Regions from separate parts of the Oerskovia sp. Root22 genome, predicted to be linked through region 2. Evidence: predicted binding sites of a transcription regulator. Region 2 holds the regulator's gene; each other region holds the start of a gene.

Region 1 (10,292 bases), on a different contig from region 2:
ACGCTTCGCGGGTGGCAGCATCCCACCCCTGCGCACCCTTCTGCCACGCGTCGGCGAGCGCAACCACGTGGTCGATCTGGATCAGGCCTGAGGTCTCCTGACCACGCTCGAAAATCATCTCGAGGCCGCTGTACGGCTCGACGAGGCGCCCGCTCAGGACCACGCAGCCCGAGGTGCCGGGCTTGAGCACCACATCGGTCAGGTCCCGCCGGAGGATGTCGTTGCGGGTGTCGCACCCGTTACGGTCCACGTCCGACCATGCCTGTCCGAAGAGCTCACGGTCGTACCCGGTCAGAGGAGCCCGTCCATCGACCTGAAGGGTTGCGAGCACCGAGAGCCACCCCGCACCGGTCGTGGGTGGGCCGTCATCGTCTGCGGGCGGATCCCCGGTTCCCCCCTGTCCCGGGGTCGGTACCAGGTCGGGCGGCGCTTCGGGCTCATGGATCGGGGCGACATCCTCTTGCGTGACCGAGGGCGCAGGCGAGCCGCCTCCTGCCACCTCGGCGGGCCCGTCCGGCGACGGGCGGCCCACCACGAGAGTTGCGGCCCCGGCGATCAGGATGGCGCCGGACACCCCGAGGAGTGCGCGCCGACGCCAGGTCGAGCGCGTTGTCAGACCCGGTAGGTCCGCACCAGTGCGCGGGCTGTCGTCGAAGAGGGCGCTCGGCGCCCCCACCCCGCCGTCGGGTTCGTGGTCGGTCGACGTACGCTCCGACCAGTCGATCAGTGGCGGCGGCGCGTCGTGGAGATCGAGCAGCGGCCGTGTCTCATCGGTCCAGGACGATCCGTCCCAACGACGCTCGACCATCGGCGTCTGCGGGTCGACATACCAGCCCGCGACCCGCTTGGGTCGCGGCGTCAACCGCATGTCGATCGATGGGGGTCGAGAGGCTGCACCTGGGGTCCCTCGGTGAGAAGTACGGGGCCTCCACGGTACCTGGGGACGGGCCTCCGGTCGGACGTCGCTGCGCCCTGGGCGAACCGACCACGCACAGTTGCCCGGAGCGACATACGTTCGAGGGGTTCGTCCGTCAGCCGACCCTGGAGGTAGCACGATGAAGGTTCTCTACACCGCCGAAGCACTCGCCACCGGAGAGGGCCGCAACGGCCACGTCCGCTCGACCGACGGGCGGGTCGACCTCGACGTCGCCGTGCCCAAGGAGATGGGCGGCAGCGGCGACGGGTCCAACCCCGAGCAGCTCTTCGCCGCGGGCTACGCGGCCTGCTTCCACTCGGCCCTGCTGGGCGTCGCACGCCAGCGCAAGGTCTCGGTCGCGGACTCGGCGATCGGTGCGAGCGTCTCGATCGGGCCGCTCGACGCCGGCGGCTACACGCTCGCGGTGCACCTCGAGGCGAGCCTGCCCGGCGTCGAGCGCGCCGTCGCCCAGGAGCTCGTCGAGGCAGCGCACCAGGTCTGCCCGTACTCGAACGCGACGCGAGGCAACATCGACGTGACCGTGGCGGTCGTCGAGGAGTAGCCCGCCCGATCCCCCAGCAGGCGACCCGCGCCTCCTCGGTGCACCGTGGAGGGAGCACCGCACCCGATGAACCGAGGAGAACCATGAACGTCGCCCTGATCGGAGCCCACGGCAAGGTGGGCCGCCTGCTCGTCCCGATCCTCACGGACCACGACAACGCCGTGAGCGGGATCGTGCGCCTCGAGTCGCAGCTCCCGCTCGTCGAGGAGCTCGGCGGGACGCCGGTCCTGCTCGACATCGAGCAGGCCTCGACCGAGGAGATGACCGAGGCCCTGCGCGGGCACGACGCGGTCGTGTGGTCCGCGGGCGCCGGCGGCGGGGACCCCGAACGGACCTACGCGATCGACCGGGACGCCGCGATCCGCTCGATGGACGCGGCCGCGGCCGCAGGGGTCTCGCGCTACGTCATGGTGTCGTGGATCGGCTCGGTGCCGGACCACGGCATCGCGAAGGACAACAGCTTCTTCCCGTACGCCGACGCCAAGCTCGCAGCCGACGACCACCTGCGCGGCACCGACCTCGACTGGACGATCCTGGGCCCCGGAACCCTGACGAACCACGCGGCGACCGGCACGATCGACGTCGACGCCGAGAACGGCGAGACGTCGCGCGGCAACGTCGCGCTGGTGGCCGCGCAGGTCCTGCGGTCCCCCTCGACCGTGGGTCAGTTCATCCGGTTCGTCGACGGCGCCACACCCGTCCTGGAGGTGTTCGGCCGCTAGCAGTCGCCCTGCCGATCCCTCCCTGCGCGCCTCGTCCGCTCCCGTCGCCCCCACACCACAGCACCTGCGCCCCGACGTGGGCGCCAGCCGTTACGGTGTGCCCCACGGCATACGAGGAGGTGAGCACGTGGTCAGACGCAACAGGACGAAGGAACGGGCCAGGGCGGGCTCTTCCCCGGCGCCCGGCAGCGCTCCGGACGGCCCCGCGGGCGACGCTCCGGCCCCACGCCGCGGGGCTCCCCGCAGGCCGCCGTCCGGCGCGCGCTGGGTCACCGACGTCGAGGGCGCACGGGTCCTCGCCGCGCACCTCCTGACCCCGGGCCGTCCCTGGCCCGTGGTCGCGATCTCGGTCGCCGCAGGGCACGACGCCCCCTATGTGGACCTCGACGGCCTGCTCGAGGAGGTCTCGGGGCTGGCCGAGGTCGTCGTCCTGCCCACGGGCGACGCCTCATGGGCGTTCTCGGCCGTGATGCCCCCCTCGACGCAGGTCTACGGCGGGGCTGCGCGCGTCTACCCGGTCGACCACGAGTGGGTCGGCCTGCCGCGGCGCAGCAAGCTGCGCTTCGCCTACTCGGACGCCGACGCACGGCGCCTGCACGACCACCTCACGCACGACACCCTGACCGCGGCCCTCAGTGCGGGACTGCTCGGGACGTCGCACGACCCCGACGCGCCCCTCGTCGAGGGCACGGTCCGGTCCATCCTCGGGCCGCGCGCGTTCGTGACCCTCGACGACGACTCGCTCGCGAGCATCGCCGAGGAGCTCACCGTCCCGGGGGTCTCGCTCGCGCGGCTGCTGGTCGTCGGGCAGCGGGTCGCAGGGACGCTGGACCGGGAGAGCCGCCGGCTGGACGTGCGCGGTGCGCTCCTCGTGCCCGACGGCGCCACGTCACCGGGCGAGGACACGCACCTGGGCGGGTACGCCGTCGGGCAGGTGGTGCTCGCCGACGTGACCGCGGTCGCCCCCGCGACCGTGCACCTGCGGCTCGTCCCCGGGCTCGAGGTCGTCGTGCCGCGCGACGACGTGACCGGGAACCCCGCCGACGAGCTGACCGACCTCTTCACCATGGGTGAGGTCGTGCTCGCGCGCGTCGTGTCGACCGCGCCGTGGCGGCTGCGGCTCGACGACGTCGACGACGACTCCGACAGCGACGACGCACCGGTGCCCGCCCCGAGCCTGCTCGACGGCGGCCCGCCGTGGCTCGTGCTCCCGGACCTCAGCCGCCCGGCCCCGCCCCGGTCGCTGCCCGTGCTGCCGCCGCTGCGCCTGCCCGAGCTGCCCCCCGAGGCGGGATCGGTCGAGGGGCCGCCCACGGAGATGCTCACGGAGGCGCCCACCGAGGTGCTCACCGATGCCGAGCAGGGCACCGCCGAGCCGGGGCCTAGCGCCGAGGGCGGGCTGCGCCGTCGGACCCCGCTGGACCTGATCGCCAACGCGCCGCGACGCGACGCCCCCGCTGCGCCCTCCCGGGGAGCGCTGCGCGACATGAGCCTCGCGCTCGAGGCGAGCCGCACCCGCGCCCGCACGCTCGAGGCGGACCTCGCTGCGGCGACCGCCGAGGTCGGGCTGCTGCGCGCGTCCGCGCAGGCGACCGCGGTCGAGCTCGGCGGGCTGCGGTTGCGTGCGGCCGAGCTCGACCGGGACCTGGCCGAGGCCCTCACCCGGGCCGAGAACTTCCGCACCCGGTACCGCAAGGCCGACCTCAGCCGGCAGCAGCTCAAGAAGGCCGAGAAGGCCGCGAGCCACGGCGGCCCGGCCCCCGACGACGGCGCGGTCTTCCTCGACCCTGTCGAGCAGTTCCGGTTCGAGGTCCAGCTCGCATGGGTCCGGCGCGTCCCGGCTGCCGAGAAGGCGAGCAAGCCGCTCGCGCCGTACGCGCTCGGGGACAGGTTCCTGCCGTCGCTCGCGACGATCGAAGGCGTCTCGCGGGCCAAGGTCGTCGACGTCGTGGTCGAGGTGCTGACCGGGGACGCCGAGCACATCGCAGGCCGCGAGCTGCACCCGCTGCGCGTCAACGAGGGCGGCAGCAGCCCCGCGATCGTGCGCGAGGACGGCGCGACGTGCTGGCGGGCCTCACTCCAGAGCAAGCGTGCGTCGGCCCGCAGGCTGCACTACTGGAAGCGCGGGGACCGGATCGAGCTGTCGCGCGTGGTGCTGCACGACGACGTGGAGCCGTAGGGGTTCCTTTCCGGGTCGGTGCGGGGCTGGTGATCCTGATTTGGTACGGCGGCTGGTGCCGAGGGCTCGGTGGTGCCGGGTGGTGCGTGCCGAGAACGAGGTTGCGGTCGTTATGGAGCTGTTGGCGAACTCAACCTCGTGCTCGACTGCACGGAACCTCGTGGTCGGCGGGTCGTCGGTCCAGAAAGCCGGCAGCGGGGCCGGGCGGCGTGGGCAGCGGGTCGTTCCTGTCCGGCCGGCGCCGTCGGTCCCGGCCGCTGAGACCCCGTCGCCCCGGACCTGGACCGCTGCCGACAGCGGTCGCCGCAGAGGTACGGTCGAGGCTCGCGCCAGGTCGGCCGGTCAGCCGGCCAGCCGGTCAGTCAGCCAGCCAGTCAGCTGATTCGTCGGACCGTCCCGCCGGCCCTGGACGCGCCCGCCGACCCGACCGGACCGCCAGACCTGCCCGACCTCTCCACCCGCACGGCCCGTCCGACCCATCACACCCCCGCCCGACCCCGAGGAGCACCGGTGAGCAAGGCCAACCCCACGCGCTGGGAGCAGAAGACCGCCATGAATCCCGCGCACTCGACGTGGTACGTCGAGCGTTTCCGCGCGATGGCTGCGCAGGGCGCGGACCTCGCGGGCGAGGCGCGGCTCGTCGACGCCATGCTCCCGCGCGGGGCCCGGATCCTCGACGCCGGCTGTGGCCCGGGTCGCGTGGGCGCCGAGCTCGCGGCGCGCGGGCACACGGTCGTGGGGGTCGACGTCGATCCCGTCCTCATCGAGGCCGCCGAGACAGACCATCCCGGCTCGACGTGGCTCGTCGCGGACATCGCCGAGCTCGACCTGCCCACGATGGGGGTCGACGAACCGTTCGACCTGATCGTGTGCGCCGGGAACGTCGTGACGTTCCTGGCGCCGGGGACCGAGGTCGAGGTGCTGCGCCGTTTCCGGGCCCACCTGGCACCGGGCGGGCGGGCCGTCGTCGGGTTCGGCGCGGGGCGCGGCTACGCGTTCGACGCCTTCTTCTCCGACGCCGCCGAGGCCGGGCTCGAGGTTCAGCTCACGCTGTCGACGTGGGACCTGCGGCAGTTCACCGAGGGCGGCGACTTCCTGGTCGCGGTCCTGGGAGCACCCCAGGCCTGAGCACGCGGCAGCGTCCGCGGCGGATTTCACCCGGCTGCGGATGCTGCCCCGCCGCAGCCGCTCCCCTACCCTCCGGGGTAGTCGGCCGATGGACGGCCGTGCTCGGCACCGCCACCGCGCGTGTGCCACCTCGACGAGGAGCAGTGCCATGAGCGCTCGTTTCAACCCGCCTCCCGGCTGGCCCGTCCCGCCCGCCGGATGGATCCCCGACTCGACCTGGGAACCCGATCCCAGCTGGCCGGCACCTCCTGCCGGGTGGCCGATGTGGATCGACGACACGGTGACCGAGCCGCGCGAGGAGACGATGCTCCTGCCGCTCGCGGGACTCTCGAGCGTCGGCCCGACCACCGGCGCTCGTCAGGACAACCGCACCCGGCGCATCGTGCTCATCGCCTTCCTGTGCCTCGCGTTCCTGGTCCTCGGCCTCCTCCTCGGCAAGGGCCGAGCGGGTGCGCAGCTCGCCGCCGCCGAGACCACGCTCGAAGAGGTGCAGGCGGAGCGAGCCCGCGTCGAGGAGGACAAGGCGGAGCTCCTCACGTCTCAGGAGGACCTCACCGCGGCCCAGGCGACGGTGACCGAGCGGGAGGGTGCCGTGGGGACCAAGGAGGCCGAGCTCGTGACCCGCGAGTCCGCTGCAGCGGCCGCGGAGACCGACCTGCAGTCTCGCCTGACCGTGGTGGAAGGCCGGGAGAGCGCGGTCGCCACCGCCGAGGCCGACCTCCAGGCCCGGAGTGCGGCAGCAGGTCGCTCGGGGACCTCGTCCAGCACCCCGAAGGAGACGACGCAGGACGCCCCGGCGGGAATCGTCGGCGGGGGCGGCGGCAACGTCTCGTACGCGAACTGCGACGCGGTCCGAGCGGCGGGCAAGGCACCGATCCGCGTCGGCGAGCCCGGGTACAGCAAGAAGCTGGACCGCGACGGCGACGGGGTGGGCTGCGAGTAGGCCGAGCCCCGCCCCACGGGCGCGGTCGTTCGTCCAGGGCGAACGCGGTTCCGGAATTGAGCGTGGGTGACTCAAGTTGTATCCGTCAGAGGTTCCATCACGACTGAAGGAGTCACCATGACGACCACCCTGACCACCCCCGCCCCCACCTTCGACCGCGCCCTGCGCGACCTGCTCACCGCCCGACCCGTGGCGGGCGTCCCGGCCCACGCCGACGTCTTCCAGGACGGCGACGACCTCGTCGCCCGCTTCGACCTGCCGGGCATCGACCCCGCGCAGGACGTCACGGTCGAGGTCGAGGGCCGCAAGCTCGTCGTGCGCGGCGAGCGCAAGGACGAGCGGGCCGAGGAGACCGAGGGCCGCCGTGTCCGCGAGGTCCGCTACGGCGCGTTCCACCGCGTCGTGACGCTCCCCCAGGCCACCAGCGCGGACGCGATCAGCGCCCGGTACGACGCAGGCGTCCTGACCGTCACCGTCGCCGGCGTCTACGCCGGCACGACGCCGCAGCGCATCGAGGTCACGACCTCGGCGTCCTGACGGTCCTCCCAGCCTCCCCGTCGCAGGTCACCCCCCTTCGGCCTGCGGCGCGGTGAGATCGACGGGCCCGGTTGCGAGAGCACCGGGCCCGTCGTGCTGTCCGGGGACGCGCGGCGCTCACGAGCATGCGGTCGGCGTCACTCGAGCATGCGGTGGGCGTTCATAACGCGGACGAAACCGACGACAACCGCATGGTCGGCACCGAAGGGGTGAGGCCCGATCCGCCGAGGTCCAGAGCCCAGAGGCCGCCTCCGTCAGGCCGCCGTCCCCGGCTCGTCGGCCCCGGCCACCATCTCCACGCTCCGGTCCCAGAGCTCGGCCGCGAGCCGCGCGTCGCCCACGAGCGGGTGGGTCGTCGCGATCTTGCGCTTGACGTAGTAGTTCCCCGGCTCCCAGTCGACGCCCGGGGTCGTCGTCGCGAGCCAGACCAGGGTGTCGGCCCCCTTGGCCGACGACGTGAGGAAGCGGCTCAGCACGGTCTGGTACATGACCCGCATACCGCTCGTCGACGTGGCCGCGAAGTTCGTCGCGACCACGCCCGGGTGGAAGGCCGCGGCCGAGATCCCCGACGCGCGGTACCGGCGGTCGAGCTCGCGCGTGAACAGGTTGACCGCGAGCTTGGCGTTCCCGTACGCGGCGTTGGGCGCGTACGACCGCTCGGCCTCGAGGTCGTCGAGGTGGAAGTCGCTGAACAGGCGGTGCGCGGCGCTGCTCGTGCTGATGACGCTCGCGTGGCTCTCCTCCAAGCGGTCGAGCAGCAGCGTGGTGAGGAGGAACGGCGCCAGGTAGTTCACCTGGAACGTCAGCTCGTGGCCGTCCTCGGAGACCTGGCGGTCGGCCATGATGCCGCCCGCGTTGTTCGCGAGGACGTCGATCCTCTCGTAGCGCTCGCGCAGGTCGGCGGCGAGCGCCCGCACCTCGGCCAGGCGCGCGAAGTCGGCCACGAAGAAGTCAGCCCCGACCTCCCCGGCCACCGCGGCGGTCTTCTCGGGCGAGCGCCCGACGACCACCACCCGGTGCCCGTCCGCCGCGAGCTGCCGGGCCGCGGCCGCGCCGATCCCGTCGCTCGCCCCGGTGATGACGATGGTCCTGCGTGCCATGTGCTGCCTCGCCTCGTGTCGTGCCGCCGGCGCTCGTCCCGGCGCGCCCTCGCCGTGCGGCCGGCCCTCGCCCACCACGCGGTCCCCTCGGAGCGTAGACCGCGCGCGGGAACCGGACCGCGTGACGGCACGGACCGCCGCGTCTCCCCTCCCCCGTCGCCCCGGAGACGATCGCCGCCCGGGCGACCTACGCCGTCGGGCCCTCTGCGCGTGCGAAGCGTTCCCGCAGCCCCAGCGCGGCCGACCGCCACGACGCGGCGCGCTTGATCGTCGCGCCCATCTCGCCCTCGTCGACCGGGACGTGCACGACCCGCACCCCCCGCTCGGCCGCGAGCGCCAGTATGGCGTCGGTCGACTCGGGGAACGCGAGCTGCAGCAGGACGGACGTCGTGCACGCCTGCCGCTCGCCCTCGCCGAAGCGACGCTTGTAGACGATCTCGGTCACGGTCCGCCGGGTGAACAGGTCGCGTTCCGCGACCTCCTCGGGCCCCTCCTCGGTGTCGTCGTCCGAGGTGTCGCCGACCTCGAGGAGGCGCGCGACGTCGTCGGGCAGGGGCACGACCGCCAGGTACAGCGACACGAGCAGCTCCGAGACCTTGCCCAGGACCCAGCCGCGCCCCGGCAGGCGCGGGATCACGCTCAGGTACTGCGCGAAGTTCGCCTCGAGCGCGTCAGCCGACAGGCTCGACCAGGCGGGGTGCGTGCGCAGCTCGATCACACGGTCCCAGTCGACCGCGTCGCCGTCGAACCCGACCTCCCGCGGGCCCACGTGCACGGCCCCGAACCGGTCGAGCAGCTCGAGGGGCTTGGTCGCGAAGCGCGGAACGTACGGGACCTGGCGCACGAGGCCCGCTGCCGAGGCGTCCCAGTGCGCGGTGAGCGGCAGGCCCGGGCGCGGATAGACGTCCAGGGCGCGGCCCACCCAGCCCGCGACCAGGTCGTCGAGCCCGGGCTTCGCGGGGGTGTCCGCGAGGCCCGACGGCGGCGCTCCGGTCGGGTCGGCGGGTGCAGCGGAGGCGGTGGCTGGGTCTGGCGAGGCGTCGGTGTCGGTGGGGGCCGGGTCGGCTGCGACGTCCGGTGCCGAGGCCGCGGTCGAGCCGAGCGATAGGTCCTTGTCCACGGGCTCCCCTGGGTCGGCGGCGATCCGCGCTCCCGGGCCGTGTGCCCGGTGCGCTCGACTCCGGAGACTATCGGAGGTGCCGAGCATGCGGTTGTCGTTCCACGAGCATGCGGTTATCGTCCGATCCGGCCTGATCCTGGACGACAACCGCATGCTCGGCACGGCCTGAGGAACGGTGCGACGCTGGACCGATGAGCGAGGACCCCGCGGCGAGCGGCGAGCAGGCGGTCGATCACCTGTTCGCGCTGCCTCTCGACGAGTTCGTCGCGGCCAGGAACGTCGCTGCCAAGCAGGCCACCGCGGCGGGCGACTCCGTGGGCGCGGCCCGGCTGCGCGGGCTGGCCAAGCCGACCGTCGCGGCGTGGGTCGTCAACCAGGTCGCCCGCGCGCACGGGCAGGCGATCGACGACCTCGTGGCGCTCGGCGACGAGCTGCGCGCCGCGACCGAGGACCGTGACCGCGCGCGGCTCACCGAGCTCGACCGCGAGCGCCGACGCCAGGTCGACGCCCTGGTCGCCGAGGTGTCGTCGGCAGGCGTGGGCGGCAGGTCGGTGTCGGGCGAGGCGGCGCGCCGGCTCGGCGAGACCCTCACCGCGGCGGTCATGGACCGCGACGCCGGGGCGCTCGTCCGAGCCGGGCGACTCACGCAGGCGCTCCAGTACGTCGGGTTCGGGATCGTCGACGAGAGCGGCGAGACGGCCGACGTCGTGTCGTTGAGCGCCGAGCGCGAGGCCCGGAGGGGTTCCGGTGCGCGGCGTCCTGCGGCTGCGGAGCCGCCGGGACGCGCCGGGGAGCCTCACGTCGAGGCGCCCGCCGACGCGTCGTCCGACGGCGAGCACCCGGGATCGGATACCGCCCTGGACTCCGCCGAGCGCATGGTCGCCGAGGCGGCCGCGGACATCGACCGGCTCGAAGGTCGCCGCGACCAGGCCGCCGACTCCGTGCGGGAGGCGAGCGACGCCGTCGGGCCCCTGGATGCGCGCCTGGCCGCGCTGGACGAGCAGATCGCCCGGCTGACCGCCGAGCGCGACGACGCGCACCGCGCGCTCGACGAGGCGCGCGCGGCGCTCGCCGCGGCCGAGGAA
Region 2 (10,292 bases):
GCACGCGACGACCTGGGTCGGCGCGTGGGCGTCACCGGACATTACGTGCAGACCGGGCGACTCGCGCGTCGGGAGTGGTCGCGTCGGCCGACGCGGCGGTGGGCGGTGGCGGCGTTCGGTGCCGAGCATGCGGTTGCCGTCGTGATCCGGCGGGTTCTCGACGACAACCGCATGCTCGACCCACGACAACCGCATGCTCGTCGCGCAGCCGGCTCCTGGGTAGGGTCGTCCGGTGCAGCCACCAAGAGAGGTCCTGGAGGCTTTCGGCGCCGTCGGCCCCGCGGTGAAGCTCGACGGCGGGCGGGGCGCCGCGTGGCGCGCGGGCGACCTGGTGCTCAAGCCGCTCGACGTGCTCCCGGCCGAGCTCGACTGGCTGCGGCGCCATGCGCCGGCCGTCTGCGACGACCTGCGGCTGAGCCTGCCTGCTCCGAGCCGGACGGGCGAGCTCGTCGTCGACGGCTGGACCGCGTTCCCGGTGCTCCAGGGCGAGCACGTCGCGGGACGGTGGGCCCGGATCGCCGACGTGGCGTGGCGGTTCGCGGAGGCGTTCGACGGCGCGGAGCGGCCGTCGTTCCTCGACGAGCGGACGCACGCCTGGGCTCGTGCGGACCGCCTCGCCTGGGGCGAGGACGCGGTGGAGGTGCCCGACGACGTCCCGCACCTCCCTGCGCTGCTCGCGGCCCGGCGGGTGGTCGCCGAACGGTCGACGATCGTCCACGGCGACCTCACGGGCAACGTGCTGTTCGCCGACAGCCTGCCGCCTGCGGTCATCGACCTCACGCTCTACTGGCGGCCCGTGCGGTACTCGGTGGCGATCGTCGCCGTCGACGCGGTCTGCTTCGAGGGAGCGCCGCTGTCTCTCCTCGGGACGATCGACCCGGGGGAGGGCTTCGCCCAGCACCTCGTGCGCGCACTGGTGTTCCGGATCGCGACGGACTGGTTCAACGGACTCCTGACCGAGACCTCCGAGGTCTATGCGGCGACAGTGGAGCAGGTGCTCGACCTGGCGACGCAGGGGCGGTAGCCGCACCCTCGCCGCGGCTGGCTGTCAGGGCGCGTCGGTGGCTTTCGCACCCGAGCGGTGCAGGGCCGCCACGACAGCTACGCCCGCGATCGTCAGGACTGGCCCGAGCACGAACGCCGCTACCTCCGCGGGCATCAGGCGACCGACGGTGTGCCCCTCGTCCGCGGCGACGCCCTCGACGTAGCCGGTGTAGGCACCCGCGGCGAACAACAGTGCTCCCACGACGATCGCGAGCCAGCACAGGACGAGGACGCCCCGTCGCAGACCTGGAGCCATGTCGTCTTCTCCTCGCTCGAACCGGCAGCTGCGGGAACCGTAGCGCAACAGCGAGATCCGCCGTCGGGAAGGTCTGGAGTGCCGCTGCGAGGATGCGTGGATGGCTGACGCAGAGACGTGGGACCTGCTCGACGACCAGGGCAGTCCCGCCGGGGAGGTGCACCGCCGAAGCGACCCGGGATGGCCCCTGGGCCGCTTCCACCTCATGGTGGCGACGTGCGTCGTCCGGTCCGACGGCCTGGTCCTGCTGACACGTCGCGCCGCGACCAAGACCTTTCCGTTTGCGTGGGAGATCCCCGGCGGCAGCGTGCTCGCGGGCGAGACCGGCGCTCAGGCGGCCGTGCGCGAGGTGCGCGAGGAGACGGGGCTCGTGATCGACGGCGAGTCCCTCACGCGGGTGGGCAGGGGGCTGCTGCCCACTGCGTTCCTCGACGTCTACGTCGCGGCCGTGCTCGGTCGCCCGCGGCTGGTCCTCGACCCGGCCGAGGTCGACGACGCCGCGTGGGTCAGCTGGGCCGAGGTCGAGGCGCAACGCGCCTCAGGAGGGATGCCTGCGCCCTGGGTCGGGAGCTTCGCCCCGCTCTGGTCGGAGCTCACGCGGGTTGTCGCGGAGGTGGCAGGCCGAGGGTGAGCCGCCAGACCACCGAGGCACGACCGGTCCACGAGCCCGTCAGTGGTGCAGGTCGATCGGGGGAGGGGCGCGGTGGTGCGTCGGTCGTAGCCATGGCCGCACGTTCGTGCCTCGACCGGGTCGAGGGTCAAGGAACCCAACGGTCGGCGGTTCCGTCCGGGGGGACAATAGGTGACAGCAATGTCTGCCGAGATAGAGGAGCCCCAAGTGCCCCAGGGAACAGTCCGATGGTTCGACGCCGACCGAGGCTTTGGCTTCATCGACCTCGGGAACGAGGCCGAAGACCTGTTCGTGCATGCGTCCGAGATCGTCGGTGACGACGGACCGAGGCTGCTCCGTGAGGGGCAGACCGTCGAGTTCGAGATGGGCGAGGGGGACCGTGGGCCCCAGGCGCGCCGCGTCCGTGTCACGGGCGACCGCGCCGCAGATGCGCCCATGGGCGTGCTCGGTACCGTCAACTGGTACGAGCCGACCAAGGGATACGGGTTCGTCACGCCCGACGACGACCGCACCGAGATCTTCGTGCACAGCTCGGCGATCGTCGGGGGCGGTGTGATCTCGGAGGGGCAGCGTGTGGCGTTCCTCGTCGTCGACGGGGAGAAGGGGCCGCAGGCCGACCACCTGCTCCCGCTCAGGGCCGAGGCCGCACGGCCCGCGTCAGACGGCGCGGACGGCACGGTGTCCTGGTACGACGACATCAAGGGCTTCGGGTTCATCGCTCCCGACTCGGGAGGCGACGACGTCTTCGTCCACGTCAAGGCGCTCGGCTCGGGGCTGACCGAGCTCTCCGAGGGCGACCGCGTGACGTATGACGTCGTCGACGGCGACAAGGGGCCGAACGCCCGCAACGTGCAGCTCGCACGCGGCTCCGGGGGCGGGCACGGCGGCATGGACCGCGGACGGCCGGGCCGTCCCGCCGCATCCGGCGGACCCGTGCGCGGCGGCGAGGGCACGGTTGCGCGCTACGACGAGGAGCGTGGTTTCGGTTTCATCACCCCCGATGACGGGGGCCTGGACCTGTTCGTGCACGTGTCGGTCGTGCGGGGTGACGAGGTCCTGGAGGAGGGCGACCGGGTCCGGTACAAGGTGCGCCAGAGCGACCGGGGACCGCAGGCTGACGCCGTCGAGCTGGCCTGAGCCAGGGGCGGGCGCCGCGAGCGAGGGGATGAGCGGCTCCAGGCGACCGGCCCCCTCGAACGACCACGGTGACCACCTCTCGCCGTGGTCGTTCGCGTGCGACACGATCTGCGTCGCCTCCTGGACGAGCCGTTCGACCCTGGGAATACTCCCCTCCAGGCCAAGGTTGAGCCTAGTGGACTCAAGTTCACGCCCCCGCCGCTTGCGCAGCGGCACGGACCGGCATAACTTGAGTGAGGACGACTCAACCGGCAGCCGGGTGGCGACACCCATCACCGGGCAGGGGAAGGTCCGGGCGAGCGCGCCACGACGCGCCGTCGGGCAGTGAACCGCCACGGGCTGCCGATCGAACGACACACACGTAGCAGCACACAGCAACACAACGGAGGCACGAACATGGCACGAGCGGTCGGAATCGACCTGGGCACCACCAACTCGGTGGTTGCCGTCCTCGAGGGTGGGGAGCCCACCGTCATCGCGAACGCCGAGGGCGCTCGCACGACCCCGTCGGTCGTCGCGTTCTCGAAGACCGGCGAGGTCCTCGTCGGCGAGATCGCCAAGCGTCAGGCGGTCACCAACGTCGACCGCACCATCACGTCGGTCAAGCGCCACATGGGCACCGACTGGTCGGTCGAGATCGACGACAAGAAGTACAGCGCGCAGGAGATCTCGGCGCGCGTGCTCGGCAAGCTGAAGCGCGACGCCGAGGAGTACCTGGGCGAGCCCGTCACGGACGCGGTCATCACGGTCCCGGCGTACTTCAACGACGCTGAGCGCCAGGCGACCAAGGACGCCGGGCAGATCGCGGGCCTCAACGTCCTGCGCATCGTCAACGAGCCCACCGCCGCCGCTCTGGCCTACGGCCTGGAGAAGGGCAAGGAGGACGAGCTCATCCTCGTCTTCGACCTCGGTGGTGGAACGTTCGACGTCTCCCTCCTCGAGGTGGGCAAGGACGAGGACGACTTCTCGACCATCCAGGTGCGCGCGACCTCGGGCGACAACCGCCTCGGTGGCGACGACTGGGACAACCGCATCGTCGAGCACCTCATCCAGCAGGTGAAGAACAGCTCGGGCGTCGACCTGTCCAAGGACAAGATCGCGCTCCAGCGTCTGCGTGAGGCTGCCGAGCAGGCGAAGAAGGAGCTCTCGTCCGCGACGAGCACCAACATCTCCATGCAGTACCTCTCGATGAGCGAGAACGGCCCCATCCACCTGGACGAGAAGCTCACGCGCGCTCAGTTCCAGCAGATGACGCAGGACCTCATCGACCGGACCAAGGCGCCGTTCCACGCCGTCATCCGTGACGCCGGCATCTCGGTCAACGACATCGACCACATCGTGCTCGTGGGTGGTTCCACCCGCATGCCCGCCGTGACCGAGGTCGTCAAGGAGCTCACGGGCGGCAAGGAGCCCAACAAGAGCGTCAACCCGGACGAGGTCGTGGCCGTCGGTGCCGCGCTGCAGGCCGGTGTCATCAAGGGCGAGCGCAAGGACGTCCTCCTGATCGACGTCACCCCGCTGTCCCTGGGCATCGAGACCAAGGGTGGCGTGATGACCAAGCTCATCGAGCGCAACACGGCCATCCCGACCAAGCGCAGCGAGGTCTTCTCGACCGCCGAGGACAACCAGCCGTCGGTGCTGATCCAGGTCTTCCAGGGTGAGCGCGAGTTCGCCCGAGACAACAAGCCGCTGGGCACGTTCGAGCTCACGGGCATCGCCCCGGCCCCGCGCGGCCTGCCGCAGATCGAGGTCACCTTCGACATCGACGCGAACGGCATCGTCCACGTCGGCGCCAAGGACCGCGGCACCGGCAAGGAGCAGAAGATGACCATCACCGGTGGCTCCGCGCTGCCGAAGGAGGACATCGACCGCATGGTCAAGGAGGCCGAGGAGCACGCGGCCGAGGACAAGAAGCGTCGCGAGGAGGCGGAGAACCGCAACCAGGCCGAGGCGTTCGTGTACTCGACCGAGAAGCTCGTCGCGGAGAACAAGGAGAAGCTCCCCGCTGAGGTCGTCACCGAGGTCGAGGCCGACATCGCGTCGGTCAAGACGGCGCTCGAGGGCACCGACGCGGAGGCCGTGAAGTCGGCCCACGAGAAGCTCCTGGCCTCGAGCCAGAAGATCGGCGAGGCGCTCTACGCCGCGGCGGAGCAGGAGCAGGCCGCGGGCAACCAGGGCGCGGCTGACGCCGACGCCGCTGCGGCCGCCGGTGCTCCGTTCGCGCCCGACGAGGACATCGTCGACGCGGAGATCGTGGACGAGGACGACAAGAAGTGACGAGCGACGCCCAGGGCCCCGAGGAGCTCGGCTCCGAGGACCAGCCCTTCCACTTCACCGACAAGCGCAAGGTGACCCCGGAGGGGCAGCCCAAGGAGGCTGCCCCCGAGGGGGCCGGCTCGGCAGGTGACGACGCCGAGAACGACCCGCTGGCGGGGCTCGACTTCGAGCCCACCGGTGAGGCCGGGGACGACGCAGCGCTGCTGGCTGCGCAGTCCGAGGCAGCTGCCCACCTCGACGCCCTCCAGCGTGAGCGGGCCAGCTTCACCAACTACCGCAACCGGTCGCTGCGTGACCAGGAGGCCGCGCGCGTCAAGGGCGTCGAGGACGTCCTGGCCGCGCTCCTGCCGGTCCTCGACGACATCGACCGGGCCCGCCAGCACGGCGAGCTCGACGGACCGTTCGTCGCGATCTCCGACAAGCTCGACGCGAGCCTCGCAAAGTTCGGCATCGAGCGGTACGGCGTCGTGGGCGAGGAGTTCGACCCGAACGTCCACGAGGCGCTCATGCACCAGGTGGACCCGCAGGCCACGTCGGCCACGGTCAACATGGTCATCGAGCCGGGCTACCGGATCGGCGAGAAGGTCGTGCGCGCCGCGCGCGTCTCGGTCGTCGGACCGGAGTAGGACGGTCGTGGGCGCCCGGTCCTCCGGGGCCGGGCACCCACGTTCCCGGTTGCCCGACGACGGAGCGCACCTTCCACGCGAAGGTGACGCTCCGCCGTCGGGCAGGCCGGGAGAGCAGGTCCCCGGGACCTGACGCACGACAGAACGACAGAACGAGCGAACGACTGAACGAACACCAAGACTTCAGAGAGCAGACGACCACCGGCCCGCGGCCGGTGACACCACGAGAGGAGGCGCCTTGACCGGTCAGGACTGGATCGAGAAGGACTTCTACGCCGCGCTCGGCGTCCCCAAGGATGCCGACGACGCCGCGATCAAGAAGGCGTACCGCAAGCTGGCCCGCACCTACCACCCCGACCAGAACCAGGGTGACGCCAAGGCCGAGGCGAAGTTCAAGGAGATCGGCGAGGCCTACGCGGTCCTCTCCGACGCCGAGCAGCGCCAGCAGTACGACGCGATCCGTGCCATGGCCGGCGGGGGCGCCCGCTTCTCCGCAGGAGCCGGTGGACCGGCCGGCGGGGCCGGAGGGTTCGAGGACATCTTCGGCGGCATGTTCGGCGGCGGCGGTGGCGGGGGAGGCCGCGTGCGGTACTCCACGCAGACCGGCGGAGGCGGAGGCTTCGAGGACATCCTCGGGTCGATGTTCGGCGGCGGGGGAGCCCAGACCGGGTTCCGTCCCAACGCGGCAAGGCCGCAGGCCGGTGCCGACGTGCACTCGTCCGCGACGCTCGGCTTCCGGCCCGCCGTCGAGGGCGCGACCGTCACCGTCTCGACCGAAGGCCGCACCGTCACGGCCCGCATCCCTGCCGGTGTGCGCGACGGCCAGAAGATCCGCCTGCGTGGCAAGGGGCGTCCGGGCGTCGCGGGCGGAGCGCCGGGCGACCTGGTCATCACGGTGCACGTCACGCCGCACCCCGTGTTCTCGGTCGACGACAAGCACAACCTGCGGCTCACGGTCCCCGTGACGTTCGCCGAGGCAGCGCTCGGTGCGACCATCGAGGTCCCGACGCTCGACGGCAAGCCCGTCAAGGTCAAGGTCCCCGCGGGCACGCCGTCCGGACGCACGCTGCGCGTCAAGGGCAAGGGCGTCAAGACCGCCAAGGCCACCGGAGACCTGCTCGTCACGATCCAGGTCGTCGTGCCGCAGAAGCTCTCGAAGGCCGCCAAGGAAGCGGTCGAGCAGCTCGCGGCAGCGACAGACGGCGAGAGCGACGTGCGTTCGGACCTGTTCGGACGCGCCGCGGAGTAGCAGGACCCGCGCTCGACGAGGCCCCCGCAGGCCTCGTCGAGCGCCACCCCCCGAGAGCAGAATGGTGAGAGGAGGACGCATGGTCAGGAAAGAGTCCGGAGCGGCAGCGGCACAGATGCCGTTCAACGCGTACGACGACGCCCCCGTGCTCGCCATCTCGCAGGCGGCGGCGCTCGCCGGGATGCACCCGCAGACGCTGCGCCAGTACGACCGGCTGGGGCTCGTGACCCCGCGCCGCACCATGGGGCGCGGGCGCCGGTACTCCCAGCGCGACGTCGCGAAGCTCCTCGAGGTCCAGCGGCTCTCCCAGGAGGAGGGCGTCAACCTCGCCGGGATCCGCCGCATCCTCGCGCTCGAGGAGCAGGTCGACCGGCTCGAGTCCCGGCTCGACGCGCTCTCGGCGCGGCTCGAGGGCGGGCGAGTCTTCGCCGCGGGGGTCAGCGGCGACGTGGTCATGGTCCCGCGCGGCCGACGGGTCCGGCGAGGCAGCCCGGAGGACGCCGGACGAACCGTCGCAGGGCAGGACACGGAGACCCGGGCACTCGTCCTCTGGCGGCCCGGGCGCGGGGACTGACCGCGCCGAGACCCGCGACGCGACGCGGGAAATGCCGGGCCGAACGCGAATCTCTTCGCATTTACGCGCGGTTCGTGTGACGTAAAATTGGCGGAATTCCGCCGAAGTGAGTGAGGCCTTGCTTCCTATACAAGGGCTGCATCAAGGAATACCGTGAAGGAAATGCACGGTTGATCTGCCCCTGTCCCTTGAGCAAGGAGAAGTCCCATGAGCAGCCTGATGGAGTTGCCCCAGGTCGTCGAGTGTTCGATCGACGGCTGCGGATACAACCACGAGCACGGCTGCCACGCCGGTGCCGTGACGATCGCCGCCCACGGCGGCGAGGCCGAGTGCGCCACGTTCATCCCGCTCACGGCCAAGGGCGGCCTCGAGAAGGTCATCGCCCACGTCGGCGCCTGCCAGCGCGGGGAGTGCGCCCACAACGAGTCGCTCGAGTGCAACGCCTCCTCGATCCGCGTCGGAGCCGGCCCCCTGGGCGCCGACCACGCGGACTGCCTCACCTACGCTCCTCGCTGAGCGAGTCCCGACCCCTCGCGCAACGTCCCCCCTCGCGCGTTCCCCCTCGACGCCCTGCTCGTCCCTCGCCGGACGACGGGCGTCGAGGTGTTTCCGGGGACACGGCGCCTCGAGGAGGAAGGTCTCTCAGCGCCCGAGCGCCTGGAGGAGCGACGCGGCTCCCGCGTGAGCGGTCGGGAGCGGCTCGACCCAGACGCGCGGAGGTCGCCGGAGCACCGCGGTGACGCCGTAGGAGAGCGCGGTGCGCTCGATCCGGTGCCGCAGCTCGGAGCGCACCGGCTCGAGGTCCGCGCCGCGCTCGCACAGCGCGGCGTAGACGCCCCCACCGAGCGTCGCGACGGGATGGCCCGTGCCGAACACCTCGGTGAAGATCTTGCCCATCGCGGCCGCGCGCGCGACCTTCTGCCAACCGTCGATCCGGTCGACCGCGACGTCCACGAGCAGCAGGCAGTGGGTGCGGGACGCGGGGCGTCCGCTGCGCTCGCCCGCGCCGTACGTCTCACGCAGACGCTGCACGAGGTACTCGGGGGTGGCCAGGCCCGACCGCGGGTCGGTCGTGAGCGGGACCAGGAGGCTCGGCTCGTTGCCGCGGACCCATCCGGTGCTCAGGGCGCGCAGGGTGTCGAGCTCGGGCTGGGTGCCCCAGGCGCCGAACAGGCACGCGAGGTCGTCGATCGTCTCGCCCATGCTGATGCCGACGTGCCCCCGAGCCTCACCGAGCCGGTCGGCGGCAGGGGCCGTGGGGCGTCCGTCCGTCAGCGCCTCGGCCAACGCTTCCACCGCAGGGTGGTACCAGTCGCCGGGGCGCAGCCAGACGGAGTCCATGCTCGCCGCCTGCCACTCGGCGAGCAGCGAGTCGACGGCTGGCTGGGGGTAGCCAGGTCGTAGGTCCATACCCATGAGACCCCTCAGGCCGACACTCATGACGCGATACCGACCGAGCACTTTGGTTTCATCCGCTCGGAGGTCCGGGCGGTTCGCGAGGATCGCCCCTGCGAGGATAGGACAAGCAGCGCATATCGCCCGTGAGACGTTGAAAACACTGGGGTTCGTGACGTCTACTATGAGCGAGAGGAGCCTCAACTGCACGAGGCGCAGTCAGGGGCGAGGGAATGACCCAGGTCGAGACGTACGCGGACGGCGCTTCGACGAGCGACGCCGAGCTGATCACCGCCGTGCGCGGTGGCGACCACTCCGCGTTCGGTGCACTCTACGAGCGGCACGCCGCTGCCGCCCGTACCGTGGCGCGCCAGTACGTCCACTCGACCTCGGACGCGGACGACGTGGTGTCCGAGGCGTTCGCCAAGGTCCTCGGCATCCTGCAGACCGGCGGGGGACCGGACGTCACGTTCCGTGCCTACCTCTTCACGGTCGTCCGCCGCCTCTCGTACGACCTGGTGAACGGAGTCAGGCGCACCCAGCCGACCGACGACGTCGAGACCTTCGAGACCGCGTTCGGCCCCATGGCCTCGACCGAGGACCCGACCCTGCAGGGTTTCGAGCGGTCGATCGTGACCAAGGCCTACCAGGGCCTGCCCGAGCGGTGGCAGGCCGTCCTCTGGTACACCGAGGTCGAGGAGATGAACCCGGCCCAGATCGCGCCCCTGCTCGGGCTGTCGGCCAACGGAGTCTCGGCCCTCGCCTACCGCGCGCGAGAGGGGCTGCGTCAGGCCTACCTCCAGCAGCACCTGACGGGAGCGGCGAGCGAGGGGTGCGAGGTCGTCAACCCGCTGCTCGGCTCCTACGTCCGGGGAGGGCTCGCGAAGCGGGAGAACGCCAAGGTCGACGCGCACCTCGAAGGCTGTGGCGAGTGCCGAGGGCTCGTGCTCGAGCTCGGTGACGTCTCGCACGGCATGCGTGCGGTGATCGCGCCCCTGGTGTTCGGGGTCGCGGGACTCGGGCTGGTGGGGCACGCGCTCCCGATCGTCGGCGGCGGTGCCGTCGCGGGCGGAGCCGGTGCGGGAACCGGGGCCTCGGCGAGC
Region 3 (10,292 bases), on a different contig from region 2:
GTCTCGAGTACGTGGGTCCGCGCTCGCTCTACCTGGTCGCGAGCGTCGACCTCGTGGGGGACGACGACGAGCACGTGGTCGCCGAGCGCATCGACGCGCTCGAGCGTCGGGCGACCGCTGCGCCCGTGATCGCGGGGGCCGTGATCTCGGTGTCCCCGGCGAGCGAGCGGTCGCTCGTGCCGTCGGACGAGCCGGGCCGGCGCGACCTCGCCTGATCCTCGGCTAGGTCCGGCCCGGTGCGGGTTCCAGGTCTACCTCGTCGTCGCGGATGACGACCTGCTGTTCTGGGCACACAGGCCCGGAGACCACCACGACCTGCCCCGAGGAGAGCTCGATCGTGATGTCGCCCGGCGTGCAGCCGTAGTCGAGCAGGACCGCTCCCTCGCTGGAGGCGACCTCGAACTCCTCGTCCCCGGTCGAGACCGTCACGTCCCCTGCGCTCGAGTTGTAGAAGCCCAGGTCGCCCGCAGGCGCGCAGGCGGTCAAGGTCGCCGTGAACGTCAGGACGAGGAACCCGCTGCGGAACCCGCTGCGCGCCGCTCGTGTCCGCCCACTCATCCCACTCATCGAGTCCCCCTGCTCACCATCGACCTGCTCACCATCGACCGACCGGGGACGAGGCGCGACATCAGCCGGCACGAGGAGCGCGCATCCGGGCGGCCGCGCATCAGCCGGGCAGCCGCGTGTCGAGCCAGCCGAACACCTCGTCGAGGAACGCGCTGCGCGCCGGCTCGGGGGACAGGACCAGGTCGTGCGCGCCGCCCTCGATCTCCACGAGCGTCACGTCGTCGCCGAGCCCGGGGGCGCGGTCCTTGATGTGCTGGACGTCCAGGACGCTGTCCGTGGTGATGACCTCGGGGTGCCAGCCCTTGTTCGGGCCGGACCGTGTCGAGGTCAGGACGAGCACGGGGCACCCGATGTGCAGCCCGCGCGCGATCTGCGCGTGCCCGCGGCGGATCTCGCGCAGCCAGCCGGCCCGGACGGGGAAGCCCTCGTGGGGCTTCCAGCCCAGCTCGTAGTCCCACTCGCCTCCGGTGCCGGCGTGCAGCGCCTGCCCGTAGGCGTCGTCGAGCGACCCGACCTTCAGGCGAGGGGCGAAGCGCCCGACGACGTCGATCACCCGGGTGGAGACCACGCGGTCGAACCAGCTCGAGTTGAGGTCGAACCACGGGCTGTTGAGGACGAGCGCGGCGATCCTGCCCGGTCGCGCGTTGGCCCACAGGCTGGTGACGAGACCGCCCGTCGAGTGCCCCACGACGACGAGCTCGTCGTGGCCCTCGGCACGGATCGTGGCGGCCGCGGCGTCGAGGTCCTGGGCGTAGACGCTCAGGTCGTCGACCATGTTGGGGTCCTTGCCCGCCTCGGTCCACTGCGCGAGCGAGCGGCCGTAGCCCCGCAGGTCGATCGCGTAGAACGCGTAGCCGTGGTCCTCGAAAGCATCCCCGAGGTGGGCCTGGAAGAAGTAGTCGACGAACCCGTGGACGTACAGCACGGCCCGACGGCGGCGCTCGCCTCCCGCGGGAGGCGTCGCCTTGCGGACGAGCGTCGCGGTGTCGCCGTCGGGGAGGTCGAGCGTGCGGGCGACCCACTCGGGGCCGAGGACGTCCTGGTGCCAGCCGTTCGTCATGGTGCAGCCCTTCGCCCGCGTACTCGGGCGGTATCGCGGTGCCGCCATTGTGCCCCTTGCGGGGTGCCCTGTCAGGACGAGCGAGGAGGCGTGCCTCGCTCGTCCTGAAGCCCCTTCCGAGAGGGCTGCCCTCGGTCGGTACGACCGGGTTCGCGCGGTCGCTCCCGCCTCGCGAGCGGGAGCTTCCCGCCCTGCTCGCCGGACGGGAGCCGCGGATCAGGCGGGTGGTGCGGGGCTCGCGGGCGGAGCCGGAGGAGCAGCAGGCGCCGCGGGCGGTGCCGGGCGGAGGTCCTCGCGCAGGCGTGTGGTCTCGTCGAGCTCGGAGTCGTCGGCCTGCTCGGTCCAGGGCTCGGTGACCTCGGCCGTCCAGGTCTGCGCGGGCTGCGGGTGGGCAGCCGGCGGTGCGTACTGCGCCGGCGCCTCCGGCTGTGCGACCGGTGCGACCGGTGCGGCCGGCGGGACCGCGGAGGCGGGCGCGTCGGGAACCTGCGGGGCCGGCGCGCGCGGCGGTGCGAACTGCTGCCCGGCTGCCGGCGCAGGCGGTCCGGGCGGGGCCGGCGGGGTCTCCTGCGGTGCGTACTGGTCGACCGGGACGGCCTGGGCCCCGGCCTCGACCGCGTGCGGAGGCTGCGCCGGGTACGACGGCTGCCCGGGGTACGGAGGCTGTGCCGGGTACCCCTCGACGGGGGCGCCGTGCCCGTACGGCTGGGCGACGGGTGCCTTGCGGGGGCGCAGGAGCAGCCAGGTGACGAGCCCGATGACGACGAGCCCGAGGAGCACGATCACCACGATCGCGACGAGTGCGAGGTTCACAGGGCACCCCCGGTGGCGAGGTCGGAGGAGAGCTGGTCTCCCGGGTGGGCCGGTGCCGTCGTGCGGTCGCCGCGGTCCGGTGCGAGGGTGGCGGAAGGTTCGAGCCGTCGTGTAGTCACGCCCCCAGCATCCCGTGGATCACGGGACGAGAAAAGGGGAACCACCGGCTGGTACGGCAGCCGTCAGACACAGTTGCCGACATGACGGACAGACTTGAGTGGAATACGCTCAAGTTTGGTCGCGTTGATCCAGGTAGACCCAGACCCCAGAAGTACCGGAGACCCCATGGACACCAAGTTCACCACCATGTCCCAGCAGGCCATCGGCGAGGCCATCCAGACCGCCTCGGCCGCCGGCAACCCCCAGCTCGAACCCGTCCACCTCCTTGCCGCACTGCTCACGCAGGAGGGCGGCGTCGCCGTCGGGCTCCTCGACGCCGTGGGCGCGAACGCCCAGGCCATCGGCCAGAAGGTGCGCGCGGCGCTCGTCTCGCTGCCCACCGCGAGCGGATCGGCCGTCGCGCAGCCGACGGCGTCGCGCGCGACGTCGACCGCCCTCGACCTGGCCTCGAAGGAGGCCCAGGGCATGGGGGACGAGTACGTCTCGACAGAGCACCTGCTCATCGGCATCGCCGCAGGTTCCTCGCCCGCCGCGCAGATCCTCACGGACGCCGGGGCGAGCGCCGACGCGCTGCGCTCGGCCCTGCCCGCGGTCCGCGGCTCGGGCCGCGTCACGAGCCCCAACCCCGAGGGCACCTACAAGGCCCTCGAGCAGTACGGCCAGGACCTCACCGCGGCCGCGGCCGAGGGCAAGCTCGACCCCGTGATCGGGCGCGACTCGGAGATCCGGCGCGTCGTGCAGGTCCTGTCCCGGCGCACCAAGAACAACCCTGTCCTGATCGGTGACCCCGGCGTCGGCAAGACGGCCGTGGTCGAGGGGCTGGCCCAGCGCATCGTCGCGGGCGACGTCCCCGACTCGCTCAAGGGCAAGAAGCTCATCTCGCTCGACCTCGCGGCCATGGTCGCGGGCGCCAAGTACCGCGGTGAGTTCGAGGAGCGGCTCAAGGCCGTCCTGGAGGAGATCAAGTCCTCCGACGGCGAGGTCGTGACCTTCATCGACGAGCTCCACACCGTGGTCGGTGCGGGCGCGGGCGGAGAGGGCGCCATGGATGCGGGCAACATGCTCAAGCCCATGCTCGCCCGCGGCGAGCTGCGCCTGGTCGGTGCGACGACCCTCGACGAGTACCGCGAGCACATCGAGAAGGACCCGGCCCTCGAGCGCCGCTTCCAGCAGGTCTTCGTGGGCGAGCCCTCGGTCGAGGACACCGTCGCGATCCTGCGCGGGCTCAAGGAGCGCTACGAGGCGCACCACAAGGTGACCATCGCCGACTCGGCGCTCGTGGCTGCCGCCGCGCTCTCGGACCGCTACATCACGGGCCGCAAGCTCCCCGACAAGGCGATCGACCTGGTCGACGAGGCCGCGTCGCGCCTGCGCATGGAGCTCGACTCGTCGCCCATCGAGATCGACGTGCTCCAGCGCGCCGTCACGCGCCTCGAGATGGAGGAGGTCGTGCTCTCCGAGTCCGACGACCCCGCCTCGCGCGAGCGCCTCGAGAAGCTGCGTGCCGACCTGGCCGACCGCCGCGAGGAGCTGTCTGCGCTGACCGCGCGCTGGGACGCCGAGAAGGCGGGCCACAACCGCGTCGGCGACCTGCGCGCCAAGCTCGACGAGCTGCGCGTCCAGGTCGAGCGGGCCATCCGCGAGGGCGACCTCGAGACCGCAGGGCGCATCCAGTACGGCGAGATCCCGCAGCTCCAGGAGCAGCTCCAGGCGGCCGAGCAGGAGGAGGCGTCGATCGACAGCGACGAGTCCGCCACGGCGCCGCCCCAGGCGCCGATGATCGCCGACAAGGTCGGTGCGGACGAGATCGCCGAGGTCGTGTCCGCGTGGACCGGCATCCCCGCGGGCCGCATGCTCCAGGGCGAGTCCGAGAAGCTCCTCCACATGGAGGACGTGATCGGCAAGCGCCTGATCGGGCAGAAGGCTGCGGTCGCCGCGGTGTCGGACGCCGTACGACGTTCCCGCGCAGGCGTCGCCGACCCCGACCGCCCCACGGGCTCGTTCCTGTTCCTCGGCCCCACGGGCGTCGGCAAGACCGAGCTCGCGAAGGCGCTCGCGGACTTCCTGTTCGACGACGAGCGCGCCATGGTGCGCATCGACATGTCGGAGTACAGCGAGAAGCACAGCGTCTCGCGCCTGGTCGGTGCCCCTCCGGGGTACGTCGGCTACGAGGAGGGCGGCCAGCTCACCGAGGCCGTGCGGCGCAGGCCGTACTCGGTCGTGCTGCTCGACGAGGTCGAGAAGGCGCACCCCGAGGTGTTCGACATCCTGCTCCAGGTGCTCGACGACGGTCGCCTGACCGACGGCCAGGGCCGCACGGTCGACTTCCGCAACGTCATCCTGGTGCTGACGTCGAACCTGGGCTCGCAGTTCCTCGTGGACCCGCTGCTCGACGACGCGGCCAAGCGTGAGGGCGTCATGTCGGCAGTGCGGGCGAGCTTCAAGCCCGAGTTCATCAACCGGCTCGACGACGTCGTGATCTTCGACCCGCTCAACCTCGACGAGCTGGGACGGATCGTGGACATCGCGGTCGACCGGCTCGGCGAGCGGCTCGCGGACCGTCGTCTGACGCTCGAGGTCACGGCCGGGGCACGCGAGTGGCTCGCGCTCGAGGGCTTCGACCCCGCATATGGAGCACGCCCGCTGCGCCGCCTGGTGCAGCGCGAGATCGGCGACCGCCTCGCGCGCAAGCTGCTCGCGGGCGAGATCGCGGACGGCGACACGATCGTGGTCGACCGCTCGCAGGTCGAGGGCGAAGGGCTCGAGCTCCGCGTCCAGCAGTGACGCCCCGGTGAGGTGCGTGCCGTCGGGCAGGGGGATCCTCCTGCCCGACGGCGTCGCTCGCCTCGTGCGTGGAAGGCCCGGTCCCCTGAGGGGGCCGGGCCTTCGTGCGTGCACAGCCTGGTCTCGCTCCCACGGAACGGGCATACTGGACGATCAGCCCACGTTCCCTCGACGGAAGGTCATTCGTGCTGCCGGACTCTCCCGTGCCCGACCACCTTCCGCAGACCCGCGCCGCCCGCCGCCGTGCCGAGGAGATCGCGTCCTCGCCGTCGCGCGCGGCCAGGCGTCGGCGCCGTGCCGAGGCCGTCCGGCACGCACGCCCCGGCGCCGAGGTGCGTCGCGCGAGCGCGCTGCCTCAGGTCATGGTGGTCACGCTCGGCCTCGTGGGCGGTCTGCTCGCGGTCCCGGCCGTCCAGGAGCTCGACGGCGAGGGGCCGGGCCTCGAACCGATCGGAGCACGCTGGGACGCCGCGCTCGGGCGGGACGCCGACCGCGCCAGCCGGAGCGACGGCCCCCGCGGAGCGGTCCTCGCCGAGGCGGACCCCGCTGCGCAGGCGCCTGTGGCGCCGACGGTCGAGCGACCGGGTGGGCAGGGATCCGGGGCTCCGCCGGAGACGACCCCCGCCCCCGACCCCGCGCCGACCACCGAGGCCGCGCCCGAGGCGCCCGCCCCGACCGGCCCGCCGCAGCTCGGCGCGACCGGACCCGAGGTCCAGGCGATCCAGGAGCGGCTGCAGGTGCACGGGGCCACGGTCCTGGCCGACGGCGAGTTCGGTGCGGGGACCGACCATGCTCTGCGCACGTTCCAGGCGGCACAAGGCCTCGAGCCCGACGGCGTGGCCGGTGCGGCGACCCGGGCCGCGCTGCTCGCCGACCCCACCACCTCGACGGGCGGAGCCGGCTCGACCGGGGGAGCGCCGTCGTCGGGCACCGGGGACATGGCCGCGGTGCTGAGCCTCGTCAACGCGCAGCGCACGGCCGCGAGCTGCCCGGCCCTGCGGGCCGACGACCAGCTCGCCCGCGCCGCGACCCTGCACGCGCAGGACATGGTCGACCAGGGGTACTTCAGCCACACGAGCCTCGACGGGCGGACGTTCGGCGACCGCGTGACCGCTCAGGGGTACGCGCGACCCGGCGGTGAGAACATCGCCGCGGGCCAGCAGACCGCCCAGGCCGTGGTCGACGCGTGGATGGCGTCCGAGGGGCACCGTGCGAACATCCTCAACTGCGACTTCACCGCGATGGGGATCGGGCGCGTGGGCAACACCTGGGTGCAGGTCTTCGGGTACTGAGGACGCCCGGAAGGTCCGAGGTGTCCGCTTGCCGGGCGAGCCGGCGCGCGCCGCGACATACTCAGGTGTGAACCCGTCCCACGAAGCAACGCCCGAGCCCGCCGCCCAGCAACGTCTCGACCACGCACCGCTCCGTTCCGCGGTCATCGTCAACCCGAACCGGGTCGAGGGGCTCGACGAGCTCCGCCGGACCATCGAGGCCCAGCTCGCCGACGCGGGCTGGCCCGCCCCCGCCTGGCTCGAGACGACCGCCGAGGACCCCGGCACCGGCCAGGCCCGGCAGGCCGTCGAGGGCGGCGCCGAGGTCGTGTTCGTGAGCGGCGGCGACGGCACCGTGCGCGCCTGCATCGAAGGGCTCGTGGGGACCGAGGCGGCGCTCGCGGTCCTGCCCGGCGGCACGGGCAACCTCCTCGCGACCAACCTCGGTATCCCGCCCAGCCCGGAGGACGGCATCCGCCTCGCGCTCGACCGCGGGCGCCGCGCCGTCGACATCGGCGAGGTCGACGGGCAGGCGTTCGCCGTCATGGCAGGCATGGGGCTCGACGCCGCGATGATGGAGGACGCGCCGACGGCGCTCAAGGCCAAGGCTGGTGCGCTCGCGTACGTCGTCTCCGCGTTCAAGCACCTCGCCGACGACGAGATGAAGGTCGAGGTGCGCGTCGACGACCGGCCGGTGCTGCGCCGTCGGGCACGCAGCGTGCTCGTCGGGAACGTCGGCAAGCTCCAGGCGGGCGTCAACCTGCTGCCCGACGCGGTGCCCGACAACGGGCAGATGGACGTCGCGATCCTCGCGCCCCGCAACCTGGGCCACTGGGTCCAGCTCCTCGTCGGAGTGCTGCGAGGGCGCAAGCGCGTCCCCAACATGGAGGTGCTGCGCGGGTCACGGATCTCCGTGATCTCCGACCGGCCGCAGCCGCGCCAGCTCGACGGCGACGTGATTGAGCCGTCGAAGAAGCTCGAGGTCAGCGTGCGCGCCGGCGCGCTGTGGGTGTGCGTCTACCAGCCCGACACGTCCGACGACATCGCGGAGGGTGCGCCAGCGGACGGGTGATCCGCGGCTGGTAGCTGAGGAGAGGGTGTCCGGGCGCTCATCTGGTGAGACTGGGCTTGGCTCCCCCGGTGCGGTGATCGTGCTGGGCGGCACTGAAGGCGGCCTGGGCGCTACTGGGTCGTACGTCCAGTTCAGATAGTGAGAAGTCCTGACGTATCCCTTGCGAGGCTGCGTCGGATGCTGCCAGGGTTGGCGGTGCAGGGGCTTCCCAAGGGGGGGAGGTCTGCAGAAGGGGAACGCAATGAAGCGAAAGATCATGGCAGTCCTGACGGCCACGGTGGTGGCGTTCGGCGGAGTCGTCGTCGCGGGGGCTCCGGCGCAGGCGGCAACCGGACCGTACGGTTGCATCTTCCAGAACAACGGCTATCCGACATTCACCGAAACGTTCACCGGGACCTGTGGGATGTCGCGTGCGCGATTCACCGGGAAGACGGCGACCGGCGCACCCGTCGATGACGTGGCCTACTGGTCGAACGGGTACTCGGTGACCAGCACCTATCCGAGCTGGATGCGCACCCAGAACTACGGGCAGGCGATCTTCCGTGGTGCGACGTCCGCGTGGAAGGTCTCGACCTGAGAGTGAGTAGAGGGCCGTCTTGGGTGGTGGTCGCCGCACTGGTTGTGCTGGGCGGGTGCTCGACGGCGCCGTCAGAGTCCGAGGGTCGGTTCGCGGCCGAGTTTGCTCAGGCGCGCAACCAAGCCACGACCGATTTCGAGCGGGAAGTCCTTGAGGACGACGAGATCGCTGAGGCGGAGCTGGACGAGGCCAGGCAGAGGTTCGAGCGATGTGTCGAGGACCTGGGGTATCTCGTGACATTCGGTGAGCACGGGATGCGTATCGAGTACCCGGGTGTCGATGCGTCAAACGCGGCTGAGACCGAAGCTGCTTCCGAGAAGGCGTTTGAGTGCGAGGTCGGATCGACGTCGGTGATCGAACCGCTCTACGCGGCGGTGAGATCGAATCCGGAAGGTGGTGACTACCGGCAGAACGCGGTTGATTGCCTCATTCGGCACGGTGTCGCGCCCGAGTCCGCACGGGCTGAGGATCTCGAGAGCTATTCGCTGTCAAATGCCGATTCGAACGGACCTTCCGAGGAACTTCGTGAAACCGTCATCGCTTGCCTTGACGACACGTCGTTCTGACCCGTCAGCCCCTCGGGTGAGCTGCCGTCACGGTGAACTTACCCGAGGGGCTGGCGGCGTGCTGCTCGCTCTGGTCTTCGCTCTGGTCCTCGCCGCGTGCTCGTCTCCACGGGTGAACCTCCAGAGCGATCGAGGAGAGCCTCTCTCGGCCGACGAGGTGGCGGCGTTGCTCGAGGACGCGGCGGTGAACACCCATGTCGTGCCGCCAGGATTCCATTCGTCTCCTGGAGTCATGGCGCGAGGCATGGAGAAAGTGGACGAGCTCCTTGAATCAGCCGGATGGAAGTTCACGGAGACCTGGAGTCTGGAGCTCGACCGTCCCGTCTGGGCGATCTCACGACACGTCTTCTCCTGCGCGACCGACAACGCAGGCGTGGCGTCGGAGGGGTGGGGGGTCGTCTACGTGGAGGACATCGACGCGACCTGCCTGCATGAACCGACTGCAGCCGATGCCCTGGCCGCGACCACCCGGATGCTCGAGGAACGCGGTCTCCTGGGGACGGATCCTGTCATCGTCACGCTCGATGGTGACGATTCTGAGGTGCTTCAGCCGGGGCTCGACATGGATACGCCGTGAAACCTCGCCCGACCGCGAGGGTTCCACATGATGAGATTGGCCAGCAGTCCGTGGGGAGGGAGGTGCGTTGAAGGTGGTTTCGTTGTCACGGACCGTACGTGCCGTTTACATAGTGAGAAGTCCTGACGAATCCCTTTGCGGGATGGGGTCGGGTGTTGCCAGTCTAGCTGTGCAGGGCCTCCTCAAGGGGGGGCTTTGCACGCGAGCGCGAGCACGCCGGGGTACGCGATGGTGACGAACTACACCTGTTCAGCGGCCCGAGCCGGGATGACGTATCAGAACCCCGCGACAGGCGCGAAGGTGACGACATGGTCCACGTACGCGCTCGCGGGCCAGGCCAGGTCGACCGGGTCGGTTACGCCGTCGTGGGTGACCAACCGACACATCGGGGTGATTCCCTGACGTTTCCGATGGTGGGTGTTGCCAAAGCGGCCGACCTTCTGCGGGGTCGGCCGCTCGGGCCTCTGGAGAGGATGTGTGATTGTGCGGAGAGTGGGTTGTCTGGGAGCCGCATTCGCCCTGGGCGTGCTCCTGAGCGGATGTACCGCTGGTGAGGACGAGCAGTCGGAGTCGCCCTGGGAGTCGGATGTTCGCGCTCTCGCGTCGTTGTCGCCCGTCGCGCTCGTGCAGGACGTCGCTCAGGACGGCGTCATCGAGGAGCTGGAGTATCGGGAGGTGCAGGACACCTACCTGGCCTGCCTCGGCGACCTGGGTTTCGCGGCCTCCACCTGGGTGGATGAAAACGGGCTCGAGTCTTATCAGACTGCGGGCGAGTGGACCGACGAACTCGAGTCGGCGTTCACGACGTGCGGCGAGAGCACTGGGTTGGATCCCGTCGAGAATCTGTACCGGCAGATCGTGACAAACCCGAACAGGGTGGACTTC

The links. Region 2 encodes HspR, which represses chaperone genes until heat shock. Its sites were predicted from a motif close to AAGTTGAGTCNNNNNGACTCAACTT; they were not measured.
Region 1: a site for HspR is predicted at 6,504-6,528, ahead of ASE15_RS16340 (Hsp20/alpha crystallin family protein). Genes of this name have one in related genera too.
Region 3: a site for HspR is predicted at 2,651-2,675, ahead of clpB (ATP-dependent chaperone ClpB). Genes of this name have one in related genera too.

What each region holds. Positions count from the first base shown of each region.
Region 1 covers NZ_LMIL01000011.1:191,758-202,049, reverse strand. Annotated here, with positions in the region: gene ASE15_RS20465 (DUF1524 domain-containing protein) at 1-868, opposite strand, end outside; gene ASE15_RS16365 (organic hydroperoxide resistance protein) at 1,056-1,478, shown strand; gene ASE15_RS16360 (SDR family oxidoreductase) at 1,562-2,200, shown strand; gene ASE15_RS16355 (hypothetical protein) at 2,328-4,379, shown strand; gene ASE15_RS16350 (bifunctional 2-polyprenyl-6-hydroxyphenol methylase/3-demethylubiquinol 3-O-methyltransferase UbiG) at 4,932-5,507, shown strand; gene ASE15_RS20940 (excalibur calcium-binding domain-containing protein) at 5,656-6,450, shown strand; gene ASE15_RS16340 (Hsp20/alpha crystallin family protein) at 6,568-6,987, shown strand; gene ASE15_RS16335 (SDR family NAD(P)-dependent oxidoreductase) at 7,242-8,087, opposite strand; gene ASE15_RS16330 (hypothetical protein) at 8,275-9,207, opposite strand; gene ASE15_RS16325 (hypothetical protein) at 9,399-10,292, shown strand, end outside.
Region 2 covers NZ_LMIL01000001.1:478,164-488,455, reverse strand. Annotated here, with positions in the region: gene ASE15_RS02035 (phosphatase PAP2 family protein) at 1-4, opposite strand, end outside; gene ASE15_RS02030 (TIGR02569 family protein) at 233-1,024, shown strand; gene ASE15_RS02025 (hypothetical protein) at 1,049-1,300, opposite strand; gene ASE15_RS02020 (NUDIX domain-containing protein) at 1,401-1,931, shown strand; gene ASE15_RS21725 (cold-shock protein) at 2,139-3,068, shown strand; gene dnaK (molecular chaperone DnaK) at 3,465-5,345, shown strand; gene grpE (nucleotide exchange factor GrpE) at 5,342-5,971, shown strand; gene ASE15_RS02000 (DnaJ C-terminal domain-containing protein) at 6,210-7,220, shown strand; gene ASE15_RS01995 (heat shock protein transcriptional repressor HspR) at 7,300-7,794, shown strand; gene ASE15_RS01990 (DUF1540 domain-containing protein) at 8,002-8,310, shown strand; gene ASE15_RS01985 (hypothetical protein) at 8,437-9,204, opposite strand; gene ASE15_RS21720 (sigma-70 family RNA polymerase sigma factor) at 9,423-10,292, shown strand, end outside.
Region 3 covers NZ_LMIL01000011.1:375,800-386,091, forward strand. Annotated here, with positions in the region: gene ASE15_RS17050 (cation diffusion facilitator family transporter) at 1-215, shown strand, start outside; gene ASE15_RS17055 (hypothetical protein) at 223-567, opposite strand; gene ASE15_RS17060 (alpha/beta hydrolase) at 668-1,627, opposite strand; gene ASE15_RS17065 (hypothetical protein) at 1,844-2,440, opposite strand; gene clpB (ATP-dependent chaperone ClpB) at 2,726-5,344, shown strand; gene ASE15_RS17075 (CAP domain-containing protein) at 5,548-6,636, shown strand; gene ASE15_RS17080 (diacylglycerol kinase family protein) at 6,704-7,687, shown strand; gene ASE15_RS17085 (hypothetical protein) at 7,929-8,264, shown strand; gene ASE15_RS17090 (hypothetical protein) at 8,246-8,830, shown strand; gene ASE15_RS20965 (hypothetical protein) at 8,889-9,407, shown strand; gene ASE15_RS17105 (hypothetical protein) at 9,933-10,292, shown strand, end outside.